3 regions of the Telluria sp. ZB4P36 genome follow, and region 2 is predicted to be linked to each of the others. Evidence: predicted binding sites of a transcription regulator. Region 2 holds the regulator's gene; each other region holds the start of a gene.
What was found. The regulator LexA, encoded in region 2, represses DNA repair genes until DNA is damaged. The targets are predictions, from matches to a motif close to ACTGTATNNNNATACAGT.

Region 1: a site for LexA is predicted at 4,677-4,694, ahead of AC56LK_RS05055 (ATP-dependent helicase). Genes of this name have one in related genera too.
Region 3: a site for LexA is predicted at 5,502-5,519, ahead of imuA (translesion DNA synthesis-associated protein ImuA). Genes of this name have one in related genera too.

The regions. Positions count from the first base shown of each region.
Region 1 covers NZ_JCASIE010000002.1:532,494-539,221, reverse strand. Annotated here, with positions in the region: gene AC56LK_RS05085 (S10 family peptidase) at 1-1,383, opposite strand, end outside; gene fghA (S-formylglutathione hydrolase) at 1,586-2,428, opposite strand; gene AC56LK_RS05075 (chromate transporter) at 2,489-3,073, opposite strand; gene AC56LK_RS05070 (chromate transporter) at 3,073-3,651, opposite strand; gene AC56LK_RS05065 (hypothetical protein) at 3,703-3,876, opposite strand; gene AC56LK_RS05060 (hypothetical protein) at 4,067-4,300, shown strand; gene AC56LK_RS05055 (ATP-dependent helicase) at 4,719-6,728, shown strand, end outside.
Region 2 covers NZ_JCASIE010000001.1:338,429-345,156, reverse strand. Annotated here, with positions in the region: gene purF (amidophosphoribosyltransferase) at 1-1,493, shown strand, start outside; gene AC56LK_RS01655 (cystathionine gamma-synthase family protein) at 1,502-2,740, shown strand; gene AC56LK_RS01650 (tetratricopeptide repeat protein) at 2,843-3,577, shown strand; gene lexA (transcriptional repressor LexA) at 3,629-4,261, opposite strand; gene AC56LK_RS01640 (DUF6289 family protein) at 4,417-4,635, opposite strand; gene rpsF (30S ribosomal protein S6) at 4,903-5,295, shown strand; gene priB (primosomal replication protein N) at 5,324-5,614, shown strand; gene rpsR (30S ribosomal protein S18) at 5,651-5,941, shown strand; gene rplI (50S ribosomal protein L9) at 5,981-6,433, shown strand; gene AC56LK_RS01615 (replicative DNA helicase) at 6,550-6,728, shown strand, end outside.
Region 3 covers NZ_JCASIE010000001.1:481,698-488,425, forward strand. Annotated here, with positions in the region: gene AC56LK_RS02235 (sensor domain-containing protein) at 1-1,355, opposite strand, end outside; gene arfB (alternative ribosome rescue aminoacyl-tRNA hydrolase ArfB) at 1,522-1,917, shown strand; gene AC56LK_RS02245 (GNAT family N-acetyltransferase) at 1,974-2,669, shown strand; gene AC56LK_RS02250 (response regulator) at 2,676-3,128, opposite strand; gene AC56LK_RS02255 (Y-family DNA polymerase) at 3,245-4,792, opposite strand; gene imuA (translesion DNA synthesis-associated protein ImuA) at 4,722-5,483, opposite strand; gene AC56LK_RS02265 (putative Na+/H+ antiporter) at 5,675-6,728, shown strand, end outside.

The DNA of each region.
Region 1 (6,728 bases), on a different contig from region 2:
GGCAAGGTCCGGTATCGTGTCCGGCACCGCCTTGCCGTCGTGGCTGAAGTTCCATTGCTCGAGAACGTTGTTGGAACTCAGGTAGGGCGTCATCGCGGTATAGCGCAACTCGGTCTCGAGATAGGTGCGGATGGTGTTGACGAAGGCGCTGCCGACCAGGTTCATCGACGGATCGCCGCCGGCCGCCAGCGCACTGCCGACCGGCGCTTTCACCCGAGCATCGTAACGCCCGATCACTTGTCCCGGCTGAAAGCGGGCGCGGTAGGCCCCCGGGACCATCGACAGGTCCTGGCGCCAGGTCAGCGCCGCCACGCCGGTATAGGCGGCCAGTTGGGTCACGGTGGCATCGCTCGGCGGCGTGCCGCCGGAGAGGAAGGCGCCGACCTCGCTGCGGTAGGGGCCGGCGGCGAACTCGCGCGCTTTCTGCAGCACCGACGAGAAGTCGGCCGGCAGGCTGCTGCCGTTCTGGTGGTAGGCCGACACCGCCGCATAGCTCGGGATATAGCCTTCGCAGCTGACCTGGCCGGGATTGAACACGCCGCAATTCGCGTTGTAGTTCATGGCGGGCGACTGCAGCATGACGCCGGCCACGCGCACGCCGGCGCTCTCGAGCAGGTTGGCCAGCACGGCCGTGCGCGGCCCGCCATAGGATTCGCCGAACAGGTAGACCGGCGAGGCCTGCCGGTTGTTGGCGGCGAGATAGCGGCGCACGAAGTCGCGGAAGGCCGCCGCGTCCTGGTCGACGCCCCAGAACTGGGCATTGGTGCGCGGCGCGATCGCCTGCGAATAGCCGGTGCCGATGGCGTCGACGAAGACCAGGTCGGAATGGTCGAGCAGGGTTTCCTGGTTGTCGACCAGCTGCGGCGGACTGGTTGGCGGTTCAGTGGATGGAAAGGTGGTGGCCATCCGGCGCGGCCCGAATGCACCCAGGTGCAGCCAGATCGACGCCGAACCCGGCCCGCCGTTGTAGAAGAAGGTGAGCGGCCGCTGCGCCGCGGGCTGGGTGCCGGCGGTGTAGGCGACGTAGAAGAAGGACGCCGCCGGCTGGCCGGTCTGCAGGTCGGTGGCGGTCAGGTGGCCGGCGCTGGCGGTGTAGGCGAGCGCTTTGCCGTCCAGGGTGATGTTCTTGTCGACCTTGGAGGAGCGCTCCTCGGCGCTTGCCAGCGAGGCCGCGGCGGCACCCGAGTAGAGGACGGGATCGGCATAGCTGCCAGGTAGTGCCGCGACCGGCGGCGGCGGCGGCGTCTGGACCGGCGCCGGGGCCGGGGCACTGCCGCCACCGCCGCCGCCGCACGCGGCCAGGGTGGCTGCGAGCAGAACGCTGGCCAGCCAGGGTAGTGGACCGGCGTGGCGCGGCCGTCGCGCAGGAGCATGAGAGGCCATGGTCGTCCTGGTGAGAAACTGTCGGGGTTGGTGCCGATTATGCGCCGACTGAAGAAAAACTCAACAGTAAATACATGGCCCGATACAGGCGCTTACATGCAGACTGGCACGACCGGCAGGATCTGACCTGAAGCAGACCTACAAAAGCTCGCGATTCAGTTTTTGCTGTCGCCCGTGTGCGTGCGCCGTTCATGCGTTTGGCTCACCCAAGCAGCCGGCGATGGAAGCGCAGGTGATCCTCGACGAAGCTTGAGATGAAGTAATAGCCGTGGTCATAGCCCGCATGGCGGCGCAGCGTGAGCGGCTGGCCGACGCGCGCGCAGGCTTGCTCGAAGGCTTCCGGATATAGCTGCTCTTCCAGGAACTTGTCCGCCAGGCCCTGGTCGATCAGGATCCCGCCGGGGAAGGGCGCCGACGTCATCGCGGCCATCAATTCCGTCGCATCGTACTGGTGCCATGCAGCCTGGTCCGCGCCGAGGTAGCCGCCGAAGGCTTTCTGGCCCCAGGGGCAGCGCATCGGCGCGGCGATCGGCGCGAAGGCCGACACCGACCGGAACAGCTCAGGGTTCCTCAGCGCCATCATGAGGGCGCCATGCCCACCCATCGAGTGGCCGAAGATGCCGACCCGCGCCGGGTCGGCCGGCAGGCTCGTCGGCACCAGTTCGCGCAGCTCGAGGATGTGGCTGTACATGCGGTAATGGCGTGACCACTGGGGCTCGGTCGCGTCGACGTAGAAGCCGGCGCCGGCGCCGAAATCCCAGCTGTCGGTCTCGCCGGCCACGCCGGCGCCGCGTGGGCTGGTATCGGGCGTGACCAGGATCAGGCCCTCCTGGGCCGCCACGCGCTGGGCGCCGGCCTTGATCATGAAGGTCTCTTCGGCGCAGGTCAGGCCGGCGAGGAAGAACAGCACGGGCAGGCGCTTGCCTTCGGCGCCGGGCGGCAGGTAGACGGAAAAGCGCATCGGCAGGCCGGTCGCCTGCGAGTCGAAGCGGTAGAAGCGCTGGACGCCGCCGAAACAGGCGTGCTCGCTGAGGAGTTCAGGCATGGGGTCACTGGATGAGTGGTCGATTCCGCAAGTATGCCTTGCCGGGACCGGGTCTGCCAGTCACACGAAGCCGAACGCGCCCAGCAGGGCGCCGGCGCCGAGCACCCACAGCAGGTGCAGGCGGGTGCGCCAGACCACCAGGCAGCTGAGCGCCGCCAGCAGCCAGAGCGGCCAGCTGCTCCGTTCCGATCCCGCACCGGCAAGCAGCCAGCTGGTCGCCAGCAGCATGCCGATCACGACCGGTGCCATGCCGAGGCGGAAGGCGCGCACCGCGCGCAGCTCGCGGTTGCGGTGGCCCCATTGCGCGACCTGGTAGTTGAGCAGGGAAGAGGGCAGCAGGATGCCGAGCATGGTCAGGGCCATGCCGGCGAAGGCGGCGCCCAGGCTGCCCGTGTTCATGCCCAGGTTCCAGCCCATCAGGGCGACGAACAGCACGTTCGGCCCCGGCGCTGCTTGCGCCAGCGCAATCGAGTCGCTGAACTGCGACTGGCTCAGCCAGCCCTTGTCCTCGACCAGGTAGCGCTGCATGTCGGCGGTGACCGAAATCGCGCCGCCGAACTGCATCAGCGACAGCATCAGGAAATGGACGAGCAGGCCGGTCCAGTCGTCCGGGCCCAGGACCAGGCCGGGTGGGAGCGCCGGCATCATGGGCGCAGCCTGCGCCAGGCCAGCACGCACCCGAGCCCGCCCAGGGCCGGCAGCACCCAGACCAGCGGCACCCGCAGCCAGGCCAGCAGCACGAAGGCGGCAGCGGCGAGGCCGATGGACCAGGGCAGCGGGATCGGGTTCCTGGCCAGTGCGGTGGACAGCTTGAAACCGGTGGCGGCGATCAGGCCGGCCGAGACGGCCGCCATGCCGCGCAGCGCGCCGGCCATCGCAGAGTGGCCGGCAAAGCGTGCGTGGATAGCGGCCAGCAGCAGCACCAGCGCCAGCGGCAGCACCAGCAGGCCGGCCATCGCGGTCAGCGCCCCGACCGGTCCGAACCAGCGGGCGCCGAGCATGATCGACAGGTTGACCACATTCGGCCCCGGCATGATCTGCGCCACCGCCCAGTCCTCGATGAACTCTTCTTGGGTCAGCCAGCGCTTGCGCTCGACGACCTCGCGCTGCACGACCGCCAGCACGCCGCCGAAACCCTGCAGGGCCAGGACGGTGAAGGAGACGAACAGGTCGAAGAGCGAGGCGGGACGGGGGCGGTCGGGAGCGGAAGGCGGAGAACTCATCCGGGGATTATCGCCGCCCCGGTCCCGTCCTGTCCATGCATGCCCGGACCTTCAGCCGCCTCCGATGCCCCGCATGACCTTGCCGCTGCCGCCGCAGTTGGGGCAGGGCTTGCCGTCGACCTTGCCGGTGCCGGCGCAGTCGTCGCAGACGTCTTCGCCGGCGCCGGGCGTGCCGGGCTGCGCTTCATCGCCGGGATTCAAGTCGGGGTCGGGTTGCATGCTCATGGCGTCCTCGCGTGGTTGGTGTGCGCGGCCATTGTAGGCGGCGTCCGCGCGGGATGGCGCAGCGCTGCTTCCTGTGCATACGGGAGCGCGAAAACCAGGCGCGCTTCGATTCGACTCTGGTATTGACATTGCTCGCGCTTCGCCCATACTCCGGTGCAGCCGACCACCCTTTATCCGAAAGGCCAGGCGCATGATGAATCCTCTCCGCAACTCCCAAGCCAGTCCAGACGCCGCCGTTATTGATGCACGGCACGACCAGCGCCAGCGCGACATCGTGGACGACGGCCTCGCCCTGATGCGTGTCGCGGGCACCCTATCCGCACTTGAATACCTCAAATCCCATGCCGTCGACGGACGGGTCATCGCACGCGTGCTGCTGGAGCCCGGCAGACGGCGCGGCAGCGCCGGACTGGCAGCGGCCTGAGTTTGCCCTTCCGCGGCAGGGACAGCGTCGGGTCAGCGTACACTGGCTTATGCACAAAGATTTCCCTAAAATAATTTTGTGCTTTTACGTGCCGACTGCGCGACAAGTGCGCCTAAGCCCTTGATTTGCGGGGCTATCGGCCCTGCCTTCCCAATAGGCAAATTGTTGAAAGCCGCACGGAAGGCCGCATTCGGCGTGTCAAGCCCCCGCTTTTCCACATAGTTATTCACAGAGTTTGTGGATATCCGGAAAACTTTTTAAATATTAACTACTTAGCACGCATTTCGCATGTATTCCATGACCTGATGCCCAGCAATAGGCGGCTGTGAATCGCGTGCGCACTTGACTGTGGAATTCTTTCGACTTGCGCATTAGAACTGGATAAATGTACAGTACGGCATTTCCAAAGATCTAAGCCATGTCAGCCTCCCTCGACCAGCCCGCTACCGACGATCCCTTCGCCGGCCTGAATGCCGAACAGCGTGCCGCGGTCGAGCACGACATCGGCGCCGCCGGCGTGCGGCCGCTGCTGGTCGTGGCCGGTGCGGGTTCGGGCAAGACCAACACCTTGGCGCACCGGGTCGCCCGCCTGATCGGGACCGGGGCCGATCCGCAGCGTATCCTGCTGCTGACCTTTTCGCGGCGTGCAGCCGGGGAAATGAGCCAGCGCGCCAGCGGCGTGCTGCAGCGCCTGCTGGGAAAATCCGGTTCGCAGGGAACGGTGACCTTGCCCTGGGCCGGCACCTTCCACGCGATCGGCGCACGCCTGCTGCGTGAATACGCGGGCCGCATCGGCCTGGACGAGTCCTTCACCATCCATGACCGCGGCGATTCCGAAGACCTGATGGGACTGGTGCGCCACGAGATCGGCCTGTCGAATACGGAGAAGCGCTTTCCCCTGAAGGGTACCTGCCTGTCGATCTATTCGCGGGTGGTGAACAGCCGCGCACCGCTCGAGGAAGTGCTGCAGTCTACCTTCCCCTGGTGCAGCGAGTGGGAAGGACAGTTGAAGACCCTGTTCGGCGCCTACGTCGACGCCAAGCAGGAGCAGAACGTGCTCGACTACGACGACCTGCTGCTGTTCTGGGCCGAGATGGCGGCCGACCCGGAGCTGGGGCCGGAGATTGGCGCCCGCTTCGACCACGTGCTGGTCGACGAATACCAGGACACCAACCGCCTGCAGGCGGCCATCATCACCGGCATGAAGCCGGACGGCGCCGGCGTGATGGTGGTGGGCGACGATGCCCAGTCGATCTATGCCTTCCGCGGCGCGACGGTGCGCAACATCCTCGATTTCCCGAAGCAGTTCTCGCAGCCCGCCGCGCTCATCACGCTGGAGCGCAATTACCGCTCGACCCAGCCCATCCTCGACGCTTCGAATGCGATGATTGCCGGTGCGCGCGAGCGTCATGCGAAGACGCTGTGGACCGACAAGGTGTCCAGCCTCAAGCCGCAACTGGTCCTGATCCCGGACGAAGCCGAACAGGCGCGCTGGGTCTGCAATCGCATTCTCGAACACCGCGAAGCGGGCATCACGCTGAAGTCGCAGGCGGTGCTGTTCCGCGCGGCCAGCCACAGCGCCGCGCTGGAACTGGAGCTGATGCGCCGCAACATCCCCTTCGTGAAGTTCGGCGGCCTCAAGTTCCTCGAGGCCGCCCACATCAAGGATGTGCTGGCAGTTCTGCGCTTCGCCCAGAACCCGAACGGCCGCATGGCGGGCTTCCGCGTGGCCCAGCTGATTCCGGGCATCGGTCCGGCCACCGCCACCCGCCTGCTGGACGCGGTGGGCGAGGCAACCGACCCGGCGGCCGCGGTGGAAGCCTTCGCTCCGCCGGCCAGGAGCAGCGCCGACTGGGCCGCCTTCAGCGCCCTGTACCGGCGCCTGCGGACGCCGGGGCTGCGCTGGCCGGCCGACATCGAGCTGGTCAAGCAATGGTATCTGCCGCACCTGGAGCGCATGGTCGACGACGCCACGGTGCGCGTGGCCGACGTCGAACAGTTGACTGCACTGGCGGGCGGCCACGCGACGCGTGAAAGCTTCCTGGCCGAGATCACGCTCGACCCGCCGGAAGCGACCAGCGACCGCGCCGGCCCGCCGCTGCTGGACGAGGACTATGTGATCCTGTCGACCATCCATTCGAGCAAGGGACAGGAGTGGAAGTCGGTGCACGTGCTGAACGTGGTGGACGGCTGCATTCCCTCGGACATGAGTACCGGGAGCCAGGACGACATCGAGGAAGAGCGGCGCCTGCTCTACGTGGCGATGACGCGCGCCCGCGAGCACCTGCACCTGGTGCTGCCGAACCGCTTCTTCATCAAGCAGCAGGCACAGATGGGCGACCGCCACGTTTATGCGGCGCGCACCCGCTTCATCACGCCGGCCATGCTCAAGCTTTTCGAGGAAGTAGCCTGGCTCAATGCCGATATC
Region 2 (6,728 bases):
ATCCCGTCAACCAGCTTCTGTATGATGCCTTGCTGCTGCTGCAGCATCGCGGACAGGATGCTGCGGGCATTGCAACCAATCACAGCAGCATGTTCTCGATGTACAAGGCCAACGGCCTGGTGCGCGACGTGTTCCGCACGCGCAACATGCGCTCGCTGCAGGGCAATACCGGTATCGGCCACTGCCGCTACCCGACCGCGGGTTCGTCGAGCGAGGAAGAGGCGCAACCCTTCTACGTCAACGCCCCGTTCGGCATCACCCTGGCCCACAACGGCAACCTGACCAACCAGGCCGAGCTCAAGGAAGAGCTGTTCCGCAACGACCGCCGCCACATCAACACCGATTCCGATTCGGAAGTGCTGCTGAACGTGCTGGCCCACGAAATCCAGGAAGCGGCCGACGGCTACAATCTGGACACCGATGCGGTGTTCAAGGCGGTGTCCGCCGTGCATCGCCGCGTGCGCGGCGCCTATGCGGTGGTGTCCCAAATCGCCGGCCACGGCATGCTGGCCTTCCGCGATCCCTTCGGCATCCGTCCGCTGTGCCTCGGCATCAATGAAACCGAGCAGGGCACCGAATACCTGGTGGCGAGCGAATCGGTGGCGCTGGAAGGCCTGGGCTTCCGCTTCGTGCGCGACATCGCGCCGGGCGAGGCGGTCTTCATCGACAACGACGGCAAGCTGTACGAGCGCCAGTGCGCCGAGAACCCGTCGCTGAATCCCTGCGCCTTCGAATTCGTCTACCTGGCCCGTCCGGATTCGGTGATCGACGGCGCCTCGGTGTACGCGACCCGCCTGCGCATGGGCGAATACCTGGCCGACAAGATCCGCCAGGAGATCCCGGAAGGCGAGATCGACGTGGTCATGCCGATCCCCGATTCCTCGCGCCCGGCCGCGATCCAGCTGGCCCTGAAGCTCGGCGTCGAGTACCGCGAAGGCTTCATCAAGAACCGCTACATCGGCCGCACCTTCATCATGCCGGGGCAAGGGATGCGCAAGAAGTCGGTACGCCAGAAGCTCAACGCCATCGCCTCCGAGTTCAAGGACAAGAACGTGCTGCTGGTCGACGACTCGATCGTGCGCGGCACCACCAGCCGCGAGATCGTGCAGATGGCGCGCGACGCCGGCGCCCGCAAGGTGTTCTTCGCCTCGGCCGCGCCGCCGGTGCTGTACCCGAACGTGTACGGCATCGACATGCCGACCCGCGACGAGCTGATCGCCCATGGCCGCACCGTCGAGGAAGTCTGCGCCGAGATCACCGCCGACCGCCTGGTCTACCAGGACGTGGATGCGCTCAAGCGCGCCATCTCGGACGTCAACCCGGCCCTGAAGAACTTCGAGGCTTCCTGCTTCGACGGCGTCTACGTGACCGGCGACGTGACCCCGGAATACCTGGACCGCCAGGAAACCGCGCGCCATAACCCGAAGCAGAACCAGATCGAGGATCCGGTGCGCACCCAGCTGAACCTCAACACCCCGGCGACGGCGGAGTAAGGCCAGCCATGAGCGACCGGAAGTACGGTTTCACGACCACCATCCTGCACAACGACCGCCGCAAGGCGGTCGAGCAGGGTTCGCTGCACAAGCCGGTGCACACCTCGGTAGCCTTCGGCTACAACGATGCGCGCCAGCTGGCCGCGGTCTTCCAGGGCAAGGAACCGGGCTTCCGCTACGGCCGCCAGGGCAACCCGACGGTGAGCGCGCTCGAGGACAAGATCAGCAAGATGGAAGACGGCGTCGGCACCCTGTGCTTCGCCACCGGCATGGGCGCCATCGGCGCGCTGTTCCAGGCGCTGCTGCGCGCGGGCGACCATATCGTCTCGTCCTCCTTCCTGTTCGGGAATACCAACAGCCTGTGGCAGACGGTGGCGGGACAGGGCGTCGCGGTGGACTTCGTCGACGCGACCGATGTCGCCAATGTCGAAGCGGCCTTGACCCCGGACACGCGCATGGTCTTCGTCGAAACCATCGCCAATCCGCGCACCCAGGTCGCCGACCTGGCGCGCATCGGCCAGCTGTGCCGCGAGCGCGGCATCCTCTACGTGGTCGACAACACCATGACCACGCCCTACCTGTTCCGCCCGAAGGCGGTGGGCGCGGGCCTGGTGGTGAATTCGCTGACCAAGTCGATCGGCGGCCACGGCAATGCGCTGGGCGGCGCCCTGACCGATACCGGCCTGTTCGACTGGAGCGCCTACCCGAACATCGCGGCGAACTTCCGCAAGCAGCCGGCCGCCAACCAGGGCCTGGCCCAGCTGCGCGCCAAGGCCTTGCGCGATTTCGGCGCTGCCCTCGGGCCGGAAGCGGCGCACCATATCGCGGTCGGCGCCGAGACGCTGGCCTTGCGCATGGAACGCACCAGCGCCAACGCGCTGGCGCTGGCGCAGATGCTGGAAGCCGATCCGCGCGTGGCGGCCGTTCACTATCCGGGCCTGGCCTCGCACCCGCAGCATGGCATCACCAAGGAGCTGTTCCGCGCGGCTGGCTCGCTGTTGAGTTTCGAGCTGCGCGAGGACATCGACTGCTTCGACTACCTGAACCGCCTCAAGCTCGGCATCCCGGCCAGCAACCTGGGCGACACCCGTACCCTGGTGATCCCGGTGGCGCACACGATCTTCTTCGAGATGGGGGCGGAGCGGCGCGCCAGCATGGGCATCGCCGAGTCCCTGATCCGGGTATCGGTCGGCATCGAAGATACCGACGACCTGCTGGCGGACTTCCGCCAGGCGCTCGACGCGTAATGACACCGGCAGCCTTTGGGCTGCCGTTTTGTTTCAGCGGTTGAGCACGCCGGCCGATTACCGCTATCATGGGCTTTCTTATTCCTTATTCCTCACCTGCCCATGAAGACCAAGCTGTTCCTTGCATCCCTGCTGCTGTGCGGTGCCGCCTTTGCCGGCGAGCTGGAAGACGCCAATGCCCTGTTCGCGAAGAAGGATTACGCGGGTGCGTTGAAGATCTATACCAAGCTGGCGAATGCCGGCAATCCCGAGGCGCAACAGGCCCTCGGCCAGATGTACTGGTACGGCGAAGCGGGGCAGGTGGACGAGGCCAAGGCCGAGGCGCTGTTCAAGAAGGCTGCCGCCAAGGGCAACAAGGTCGCGGTCGCCTCGCTGGAACTGATGGACCAGCGCGTCAAGCGCCGCAAGGAAATCGATTACTGGATCAAGGGCTATGACGGCGAAGACCTGAAATCGGGCGAATACCGCTGCACCACGCCGCGCATTCCGGCGATGTCGAAGGTTAACGCGGATATCGACCGCATCGGTGCGGCCGTGCAGTCATGGCAGGACTGCTACAACAAATACGTGACCAACCTGAACGCGGCCATGCCGCTGACCCAGCGTATCCCGGCGGATATCGCCAAGCTGATGAACAAGGAAGAAACGGAGCAGTCGACCGCCTACCTGAAGCAGCTCCAGGAAAACCTGAGCGAGGAAGCGAAAGTCAGCTCGAAGCTGGTGTTGGCGGATTTCGCGGCTTGGCGCTCGGCAACCGAGGCCTATGTGGCGGAGCACAACAAGATGGTGAAGTCCGCCAAGAAGGATTCGCACTGGGCGGACAAGAAGATCCAATAAGACGCGATTGAACGCTTCGGCGGCTTGCCGCCGAAGCGTTCATGGCAGGCCTCAGTGCCAGCTGCGCATCAGGCCGACGGCCAGGCCTTCCAGCGCGAACTCGTCTTCCGGCGTCACCTGGATCACCTTGAAGTCCGGGTTTTCCGGCAGCAGTTCGACCAGGTTGCCGGTCTTGCGGTAGCGTTTGACGGTCACTTCCTCGCCCAGGCGGGCCACCACGATCTGGCCGTTTTTGGCGCTGTCGATCTTCTTGACCGCCAGGAAGTCGCCGTCGCAGATGCCGGCGTCGCGCATCGACCAGCCTTTGACCTTCAGCAGGAAATCGGGGCGCGCCGAGAACATGGCGGCATCGACGGAATAGGTGGCTTCGACGTGTTCCTGGGCCAGGATCGGCGAACCGGCGGCCACGCGGCCGACCAGCGGCAGCGACATCATCAGGGCCGCCGGGACCATGGGGACCTGCTCGACCGAGGCGCCGACCAGGCGGATGCCGCGCGAGGTGCCCGGCGAAATCTCGATCGCACCCTTGCGCGCCAGGGCTTGCAGGTGTTCCTCGGCCGCATTGGCCGACTTGAATCCCAGCTCGGCCGCGATTTCGGCGCGGGTCGGCGGGAAGCCGGTGTTTTCGATCGCTTCCTTGATCAGGTTGAGGATCTGTTCTTGCCTTGCAGTGAGCTTGAGCATGTCGTGCGGCTGGATAGTTGTATGACCAGACTGTATTTTTATACAGTATTTCGCAAGACGCAAGGGGATTCCGAAATTTTCTCGAAAAACTTCGTTGACGTTGGATTTTCAACTCAGGGCCGGGGTCGCTGCAAGCAGCGGCCCCGGCCGGGCGATTACCAGCCGCAGGCTTCTTCGTTGGTGACCACGCCGAAGTCGGTGCGCTCGCCGACCTGGACCCAGCGGCCCTGGCAGGTGAAGGTGCGGGTGCCCACTTCAGTCGTGTAGGTCGCGTCCGAATAATAGGTCAGGGTCGTGGTATAGCCAGGATAGGCGTAGGCAGCCGCCGATACGAGGATGGCGGCGACGCCGAGATAAATCCTTTTCAACTTCATCTTGTCTCCGATCGTTATTGAGGTAACTCATGTGCTCGGACCGTTGTCCGGCGAGTAAATACTAGCACCCCATATGAAACAATCGACCGGTGAAAATTCACATTATTGTATTTAATGCAATGTGCATAGCGGTGCCGGGACTGCAGCACTTGGTCCCTTCCGCTTGTCCTCGAGCCCGGGATCGTGTTACGATAGCCGGCTTTCCCTTCCCACACTCGTCTTGACGCCGAGGTGGGCATTTGTTTAAACGTCCTTAAGGAGTGTTGCATGCGTCATTATGAAATCGTTTTTATCGTCCACCCGGACCAGAGCGAGCAAGTCCCGGCGATGATCGAGCGTTACAAGACCACGGTGACCAGCCGCGGCGGTAACATCCATCGCGTGGAAGACTGGGGCCGTCGCCAGATGGCTTACCAGATCCAGAAGCTGCCGAAAGCCCACTACATCTGCCTGAACATCGAGTGCGACAACGAGACCCTGGTCGAGCTGGAAACCGCATTCAAGTTCAACGATGCCGTCCTGCGTCACCTGACCGTCAAGATGAAGAAGGCCGAAACCGCACCGTCGCCGATGATGAAGTCGGTCCAGCGCGAAGACGCAGCCAAGAGCCACCGCGCAGAAGCAGCAGCTCCTGCCGCTGCCCCGGCCGCAGCTGCCTGAGTTTTTTCTCGGGAATTCATAGAGCGCAGTGAACCGGTTCCAGCTCATCGCGACCATCGCGGAGCGTGACGTACTGCGTTATACCCCGGCCGGCGTCCCCATCGTGGGCGCGATCCTGATGCACGATTCGCAGCAGGTAGAGGCCGGAGTGGCAAGGCAGGTCGCGTTTGAAATCCCTGCGCTCGGCGCGGGCGAGATTTCAGGCAGGCTGGAAAGCGCCGAACTCGGTGCCGCCTACCGCTTCGAAGGATTCCTGGCCAGGAAAAACCGCAACAGCAAAGCCTTGGTGTTTCACATCATTGATTTCAGTGCTGCATAACGCAGCGCAATTTAGATTAGATACAGGAGCCTCGAAATGGCATTCGGTAAAAAGTTCGACAAAAACAAAGCTAAGCTCAAAGAGAAGCGCAAACAGCAAAACCCGCTGTTCAAGCGCAAGAAGTTCTGCCGCTTCACCGCTGCGAACGTGGAACAGGTCGATTACAAAGACGTCGACACCCTGAAGGACTTCGTCCAGGAAAACGGCAAGATCATGCCGGCACGTCTGACCGGCACCAAGGCGCACTACCAGCGCCAGGTCGACACCGCCATCAAGCGCGCACGCTACCTCGCGCTGCTGCCGTACACCGACCTGCACAACGCTTAATTCGCGTCGTACAGTTCAGAACATCCTGGAGAAAAGAACATGCAAGTTATCCTTTTGGAAAAAGTTGTTAACGTCGGCAACCTGGGCGACGTCGTCAAGGTCAAGGACGGTTACGCACGTAACTTCCTGATCCCGCAAAAGATGGCGCGCCGCGCCACCCAGGCCGCCGTGGCCGAGTTCGAAGTCAAGCGCGCCGAACTGGAAAAAGCAGCTGGCGAAAAGCTGGCCGCTGCCCAGGCACAAGGCGACAAGCTGAACGGCATGACCATCACCATCGCCCAGAAGGCGGGCGTGGACGGCCGTCTGTTCGGTTCGGTCACCAACTTCGACATCGCCGAAGCCCTGAGCAAGCAAGGCTTCCCGGTCGAGAAGTCGCAGGTTCGCCTGCCGACCGGCCCGCTGAAGACCACCGGTGAATTCCCGGTCGCCGTCGCGCTGCACACCGACGTCGTGTCGGAAATCACCATCGCCGTCGTCGGCGAAGCTGCTTAATTTGATGTAAGCAGTTGTTGTATAAATGAAAAAGCCGGGTTCGCCCGGCTTTTTTATTGCCGGAAATTCTCGCCAATTATGTCAGCCGTGTGACCGGAAAAGGTATAATGCCCGCCATGAATTCCCCAGCCGATCCGCAAGTCGATTCCCTGCGCATCCCGCCGCATTCCATCGAAGCAGAGCAGTCCGTCATCGGCGGCCTCCTGCGCGACAATGCCGCGTGGGACCGCATCGCCGACTTCATGAACGCGGACGATTTCTACCGCTACGACCACCGCATCATCTTCGAACAGAT
Region 3 (6,728 bases), 140 kb from region 2:
ATGATGAGGACGAATTCGTCGCCGCCCATGCGGGCGATGGTGTCCTCTTCGCGCATGGTCTCGCGCAGGCGCTGGGCGACTTCGCGCAGCACCGCATCGCCCGCCTCATGGCCGAAGTTGTCGTTGATGTGCTTGAAGTTGTCGAGGTCGAGGAAGGCCAATGCCACCATGAAGCGGTCGCGCGTCGCGTGCTCGATGGCGTGGCGCAGGCGGTCCTGCAGCAGGGTGCGGTTGGCGAGGCCGGTGAGCGGATCGTGGTGGGCCAGGTGGTGCAGCCGGCGCTCGTAGTGCCGGGCCTCGGTGATGTCGTTGATGATCCCGACGAAGTGCGTGATCTCGCCGTCGATATTCGACACCGGATCGATGCGCAGGTCGTTCCAGAACATGTCGCCATTCTTGCGCCTGTTGCGCAGCACCGCGCGCACGCTTTCCTTGCGCTTGAGCGCTTCGCGGACACGGCTGCGCTCGTCTTCGTCGCAGCCTTCGATGCGCATGAAGCGCGGATCGTGGCCCTTGATCTCGGCCAGGGTGTAGCCGGTGATCCGCTCGAAGGCCGGGTTGACGTATTCGATCCGGTGTTCGCCCTGTTCGCAGCGGGTGATCACGATGGCGTTCAGGCTCGAGAACATGGCGCGTTCGCGCACCCGCAGGCCGTGCTCGGCCTGCTTGCGCTCGGTGATGTCGAGGCCGGTACCGAACACGACCGGGACGTTGCCCAGCTTGGAGCGCGAGCAGGTGAACAGGTAGGCGGTGCGCTTGCCGTGCTTGCCGATCAGTTCCGCCTCGTGGGTCGAGCCGCCCTCTTCGAAGGCGCTGAGGATCTTGTCGACGATCATGGGCCGGTCCTTTTCGTCGAAGAAGAACTTGACGTTGAAGGTGGGCAGTGCTTCTGCATCCATTTCGAGCGCTTCTTCGAGCAGGCGGTTCCACAGCAGCAGGTGGCCACTCTGGTCGATGACGTAGAACACGCAGGGCAGCGCTTCGATGATGTCGGCCACCGGCAGGTCCTGGATCAGGGCATAGCGCGGCGGGAACTGGCCGGTGCGCGGGATCACGATGATGCTGAAGGTGCCCGGAAGCTCCGGATCGAGGGTTTGCGGCGCTACCGTGACGCGCACCGGCAGGCGCCGGCCGTCGGCGGTTTTCAGCATGCCTTCGTTCTCGGCGTCGGCGCGCGCGGCGATGCGCGGCGTGGCGCCGGGCGCATCGTCGAATTCGATGATGCGCTCCAGCGTCATGCCCTGGATGTCGGCGGCGCCATAACCGGCCAGCTTTTCGCAAGCCTTGTTCCAGCTGGTGACGGTGCCTGCCGTATCGACGACGAACACGGCAAGTGGCAAGGGCGAGAGGTTCAAAGCTCCTCCTGGTTGGCCGTACAGAGGTGCGCGGCGCGCAGTGATCGTCGATACATCATAGCGCAGGGACCGGCCTTGGGCCATTGCGATTTTTGTTTCGTGCGGCAAGAAAGCCTGGCTTTACAATGGGGGACGCGGCCGGCGGTGGCCGCAGCGAAGGAAAGCAATGGCAGTCATCGATCCGGCGGAAGTCGAATTCAGCGCGATCCGGGCCCAGGGGCCGGGCGGACAGAATGTGAACAAGGTGTCGTGCGCGGTGCATGCGCGCTTCGACGTGGCGGCCTCGTCGCTGCCGGCGGCCGTCAAGGAACGCCTGCTGGCGCTGCGCGACGCCCGCATCACCCAGGAAGGCGTGATCGTCCTGAAGGCCCAGGCTTCGCGCAGCCTCGAGCAGAACAAGCTCGACGCGCTGCAGCGCCTGCAGGCGCTGGTCGACCAGGCTGCCGTCGTGCCCGTGATGCGCCGCCCTACCCGGCCGACGCGCGGCTCGCAGCTGCGCCGGCTCGACGCCAAGACCCGCAGCGGGCGGGTCAAGTCGCTGCGCGGCAAGGTCAGCGAATAAGGCTACGCCGGCGGCGCTATCATGTCACCCTGTCGACAATGGAGAAGATGACGACCATGCCCATTCACCCTGCCCTGCATGCCGCCCTCGACCGGCCGGTCTGGTCCGCCCTCGTAGGCGGCCACCGCCACCTCGCCCTCGGCGGCCCGCTCGCGAAGCGCTATCCGCGCGAGATCGGTCCGTTCGCCGCCCTCGCCGACGACAGCCCGCAAGCCTGGGAAGCGCTGGCGGCGCTGCTGCTGCCGGGCGAGGCCGCCATGCTGGTGACGGCGGCCGCGCCGGTGCAGGCGCCCGGCCTCAGCCTGACGCCGCTCGATCCGGTGCTGCAGATGGTGGCCACGCGTGCCCTGGCGCCGGCCACGCTGCCCTTCTCGGTATTGGGCGACGCGGATGCGCCGGAGATGCGCGAACTGGCCGGGTTGACCAATCCCGGCCCCTTCGCCCAGCGCACCCACGAGCTGGGCGAGTTCCTCGGCGTCCGCGCCGGCGGCCGGCTGGCGGCGATGGCGGGAGAACGGATGCGCCCGGATGGCGCGGTCGAAGTGAGTGCGGTCTGCGTGCATCCCGAGCACCGCGGCCATGCCTATGCACGCCACCTGCTCGCCGAACGGACGCGCCGCATCATGGCGCAGGGCAGCCAGCCCTTCCTGCACGTCTACCCCAGCAACCGTGGCGCGATCGCACTGTACGAATCGCTGGGTTATGTGCTGCGCCGGCAGTTGCACCTGACGCGTGCCGAGCGGAGCGACTGAGCGAAGTCAGGTACGCAGCAGCCTGAGGAGCTGCTCGATCCGGTAGGGCTTGGCGATGAACAACTGCTTCAGCGGCTGGTCCTTGAACATGGACGGCGCCATGTAGCCGGACGCCAGGACGATCTTGACCCTGGGATGGCGCCCGGCGATCTGCTCGGCCAGTTCGAGGCCGGTCATGCCGGGCATCATGACGTCGGAGACGACGGCATCGATCTGGGGATCGGCCGCCAGGATGTCGAGGGCCGCGGCGCCGGAGTAGGCCACCACGGTGTCCAGGCCGTGCGCCGACAGGAGCACCTCGGTCAGGTCGGCGACGTCGGCCTCGTCGTCCACGACCAGCACCTTGCGCACGCCTTGCACCGGCGTTCCCGCATCCTGCCCGGCTTCCTGGGTGCTGCCGGGCGGGAATCCGGACGGCGCCTTGTCGCTACACCAGCGGCTGCTCATCAAGCCGAACACGCGGCCTCCATGGAGTGAAATTGTTCATTGCCAACGCAGCCGGGATGCGCTGCGCCTGCCGTCTAGTATCGCGCAAGCGCGCCCAGGGAAGCGCCCGGTTCGCACCGAAGGGGCTGCTAGCCGAACAGCCCGTGCAGATACCAGCGCGGTTCGGCATCCTCGCCGGCGCCGACGATGCGCTCGCGATAGATCCAGTACAAGGTATGGTCCTGTCCTTCGGCAATGAAGTAGTCGCGGGTCTGGGTTTCGCTCCACCAGCCGGCCTCGATGCGCTCGGGGGTCGAGGCCACCTTCAGCGGCGAGCCGTAGAAGGGCCGGTGGTTGCGCATCAGCAGCGCGATCGGCTTGGCCAGCAGCCAGCTCGGACGCGGCAGGCTGGCCACGTCGGGCGGCAGGCGCGCATCGCACAAGGCTGCGTTGCGCGCGGCACTGCGGGCGGCGCTGCCCTTTTCCTGCACCGGCACCCATTCGTTGGCGACCTCGGGCCGGTAATCGGCCTGGGGCAGCGCCTGCAGCACGTTGTCGGCTCCCAGCCGCGCCACCAGCAGCTCGAGCATGCGCATGCGGTCTTCCTCGCTGCCGCCCGGCTCGGGGAACAGCGATTCGGTCGGCGGCGCCATCGCCCTTACCTGCCGCGCTTCCAGCCCGAGCCCGATCACCGGCGCCGGCAGCTCCTGCCTGGCCAGCCGCTCTTTCAGCAGGCGCACCAGGTGCTCGTCGCGCCAGGCCGGCTCGGCCAGGACGATCTCGAGCGCCGTCGGCGGCATCGCCACCCGGCCGCGCTCGTGCTCCATCAGCAGCGTGATGCGCTCTACCGCGAGCTGGCGCGCGCACAGCCAGCCGACCAGCTGCAGTATCAGGTGGTGGGCGCCGGCCAGCAGCAGCTCGGCCTGCTCGATGCGGTCGAACAATTCGAGCCGGGCCCGGAAACTGTCGGGCGGCGTCACCCACTCGAACAGCTCGGGACACAGGCCGTAGGCGGCGTCGAGCATGTCGAGCAGCTCGCGCCCGCAACGCCGCTGCAGGCCGGGACGCGGCAGGCGCCGCAGCTCGCCGAGGCGTTCGCAGCCGATGCCCTCGAACCAGGACATATAAGGCCGGGCCGGCGGCAGCAGGGCCACCGGCAGGCGTTCGAGGCGGCGTTCGAGCGAGGCCATCCGTAATGAACGTGCGGGTGCCCGCCCGCGGCTCCGCCCGCCGCCACCGGCAAAGGCGGCGCCGGCGCGTGCCAGCAGCCAGGCGCCACGCGCCGTCGGCGCGCAGCTGAGCGAGGCGGTGAAGCCGAGCGCGCGCAGGCTGGCGCGCACGCGCGCGCACAGGGCCCGGATGCCGCCGAACAGGCGCAGGCTGGCGCCGATGTCGAGCAGCAAGGTCGCTTCTTCGGCCAGCGCGACCTGGGGCGTGTATTGCAGCATCGCCAACGCGACCGCATCGAGCGCCTCGGCTTCGCGCGCGCTGCTGCGCTCGACCAGCCGTGCTTCGGGCATGAGCATGAGTACGCCGCCGCGCCGCATGCCGCGCTGGACGCCGGCCGCGCGCGCCGCCGGCGAGACCGCCAGCACGCGCTCCTGCTCCAGCACGACGCTGCCCGGGTCACTGGACCAGTTGGGACTGAAGACCTCGAGCGGCAGCTGGGGTAGTGACAGGCCGATCCACAAACGCATGTCGTTGCAAGAGAGAAGAAGTTGGAGCCAAACCAAGCGGCAAAGAAAGTGGCAAAAGCAGCGGCGCATCGCGCTGCGGCCCCCGGCGCTTGACGAAGTCGATGTGCATGCCGCCGGCCGCCGGGCGCAGCGCCAGGCGCAAGGGCGCAGGCGATGCGTCTTGCGCCGCGGCCAGCGGGCGGAGCATGAAGAACAGGGTTTCGCCGGTCTGGGCCGCCAGGTGCAGGCGGCGCAGGCTTTCGCCGCGCGCATGGTTGGCCCAGAACAGCAGCGCGCCGCAACTGCCGCTGCGCAGCACCTGCTCGGCCGCCCACAGCGCGTCGGCGCTGCGGCCGGTACGCAGCCACAGCAGTTGCGAGGGCGGCAGGCCCAGCGCGGCCAGCGCCAGGGCTTGCGGCGGATGGGGCGGCTGCAGCAGGACGATGCGGCGCTCTGCGCAGGCTTGCAGGGCCGGGCGCAGCAGGCGCATTTCGCCGATGCCGGGCTGTTGCTGCAGCAGTTCGACCAGGGTGCCGGCGGGCCAGCCGCCGCCGGGCAACTGGCCCGACAGCGCCGCATGCCCGGTGTCGACGCAGCGCGTGCCCGAACGCGCCAGTTGCGAGGCGCGCCAGAGGGAAGGATGCAAGGCCTCCGGCTCAGCCACAGGTGGCTTGGGCGGGGGCGAAATTCCCGGAGTGGATGACAGGATCATGGTGGGTTGGTAAAAAGTACTGTATAAACGTACAGTACTCGCTGAGCCGGAATTTGGCAAGATGTATTCATTTTGGACATACCAGTCGGGCGATTGGTATTGACAAAACCTAAAGGTGCGCTCTGCCGGAAAACCCGGGTGCCAATGGCGAATCATGGAATAATGCTGGCTCGTCCATTTACATCCAGACAATGACCACGCTCCAACTCAGCGGTGCCATCCTGTTCGCGATCGCCCTCGTCCATACCTTTTCCACCAAGCTGTTCCACTCGCTGGCCAAACGCCATCCACGCCATGCCGGACTGTTCCACCTGATGGGCGAAGTCGAGGTGGTGTTCGGCTTCTGGGCCTTCGTGCTGATCCTCGTCATGGCCCTGCTGGCCGGCGGAAGCGAAGCCATCGCCTATGCCGAATCGCGCCACTACACCGAACCGCTGTTCGTGTTCGTGGTGATGGTGATCGCGGCCTCGCAGCCGGTGCTGGATGCGGTGCGCGACCTGCTGGCCCTGCTTGCACGGCTGGCCCCGCTACGCACGGAAGTGGCGCTGTGCTGGCTCGGCCTGGCGCTGGTGCCGCTGAGCGGCTCCCTGATCACCGAGCCGGCCGCGATGACGCTGGCCGCCCTGATGCTGGCGCCGCAGGTATTCCGGCACGGGATCCCCGAATGGCTCAAGTACGGCGCCATCGGCGTGCTGTTCGTCAACGTCTCGATCGGCGGCACCCTCACCTCCTATGCCGCCCCGCCGGTGCTGATGGTGGCCGCCACCTGGGGCTGGGACAGCGCCTTCATGGCCTCGACCTTCGGCTGGCGCGCGGCGCTGGCGGTGATCTTCAATGCCAGCGTCATCACCTGGCTGCTGCGCCGCCACCTGGCGCCAGGCGCGGCGGTGGCGGACGTGCACATGCCGGCCATCGTCTCCGCCGTCCACCTGGCCCTGCTGGCCGGCGTCGTGCTGCTGGCCCACCACCCGGTGCTGTTCATCGGCCTGTTCCTGCTCTTCCTGGGCTACACCAAGGCTTATCCGAAACACCAGTCGCCGCTGATCCTGAAGGAAGGCCTGCTGGTCGCCTTCTTCCTGGCCGGCCTGGTGGTGCTGGGCGGGATGCAGCAGTGGTGGCTGCAGCCCCTGGTCTCCAGCCTGGAGCCGACCGCGCTGTTCTTCGGCGCGCTGGCCCTGACGGCAATCACCGATAATGCGGCACTGACCTACCTCGGTTCGCTGATCGAGGGTCTGTCCGACCACG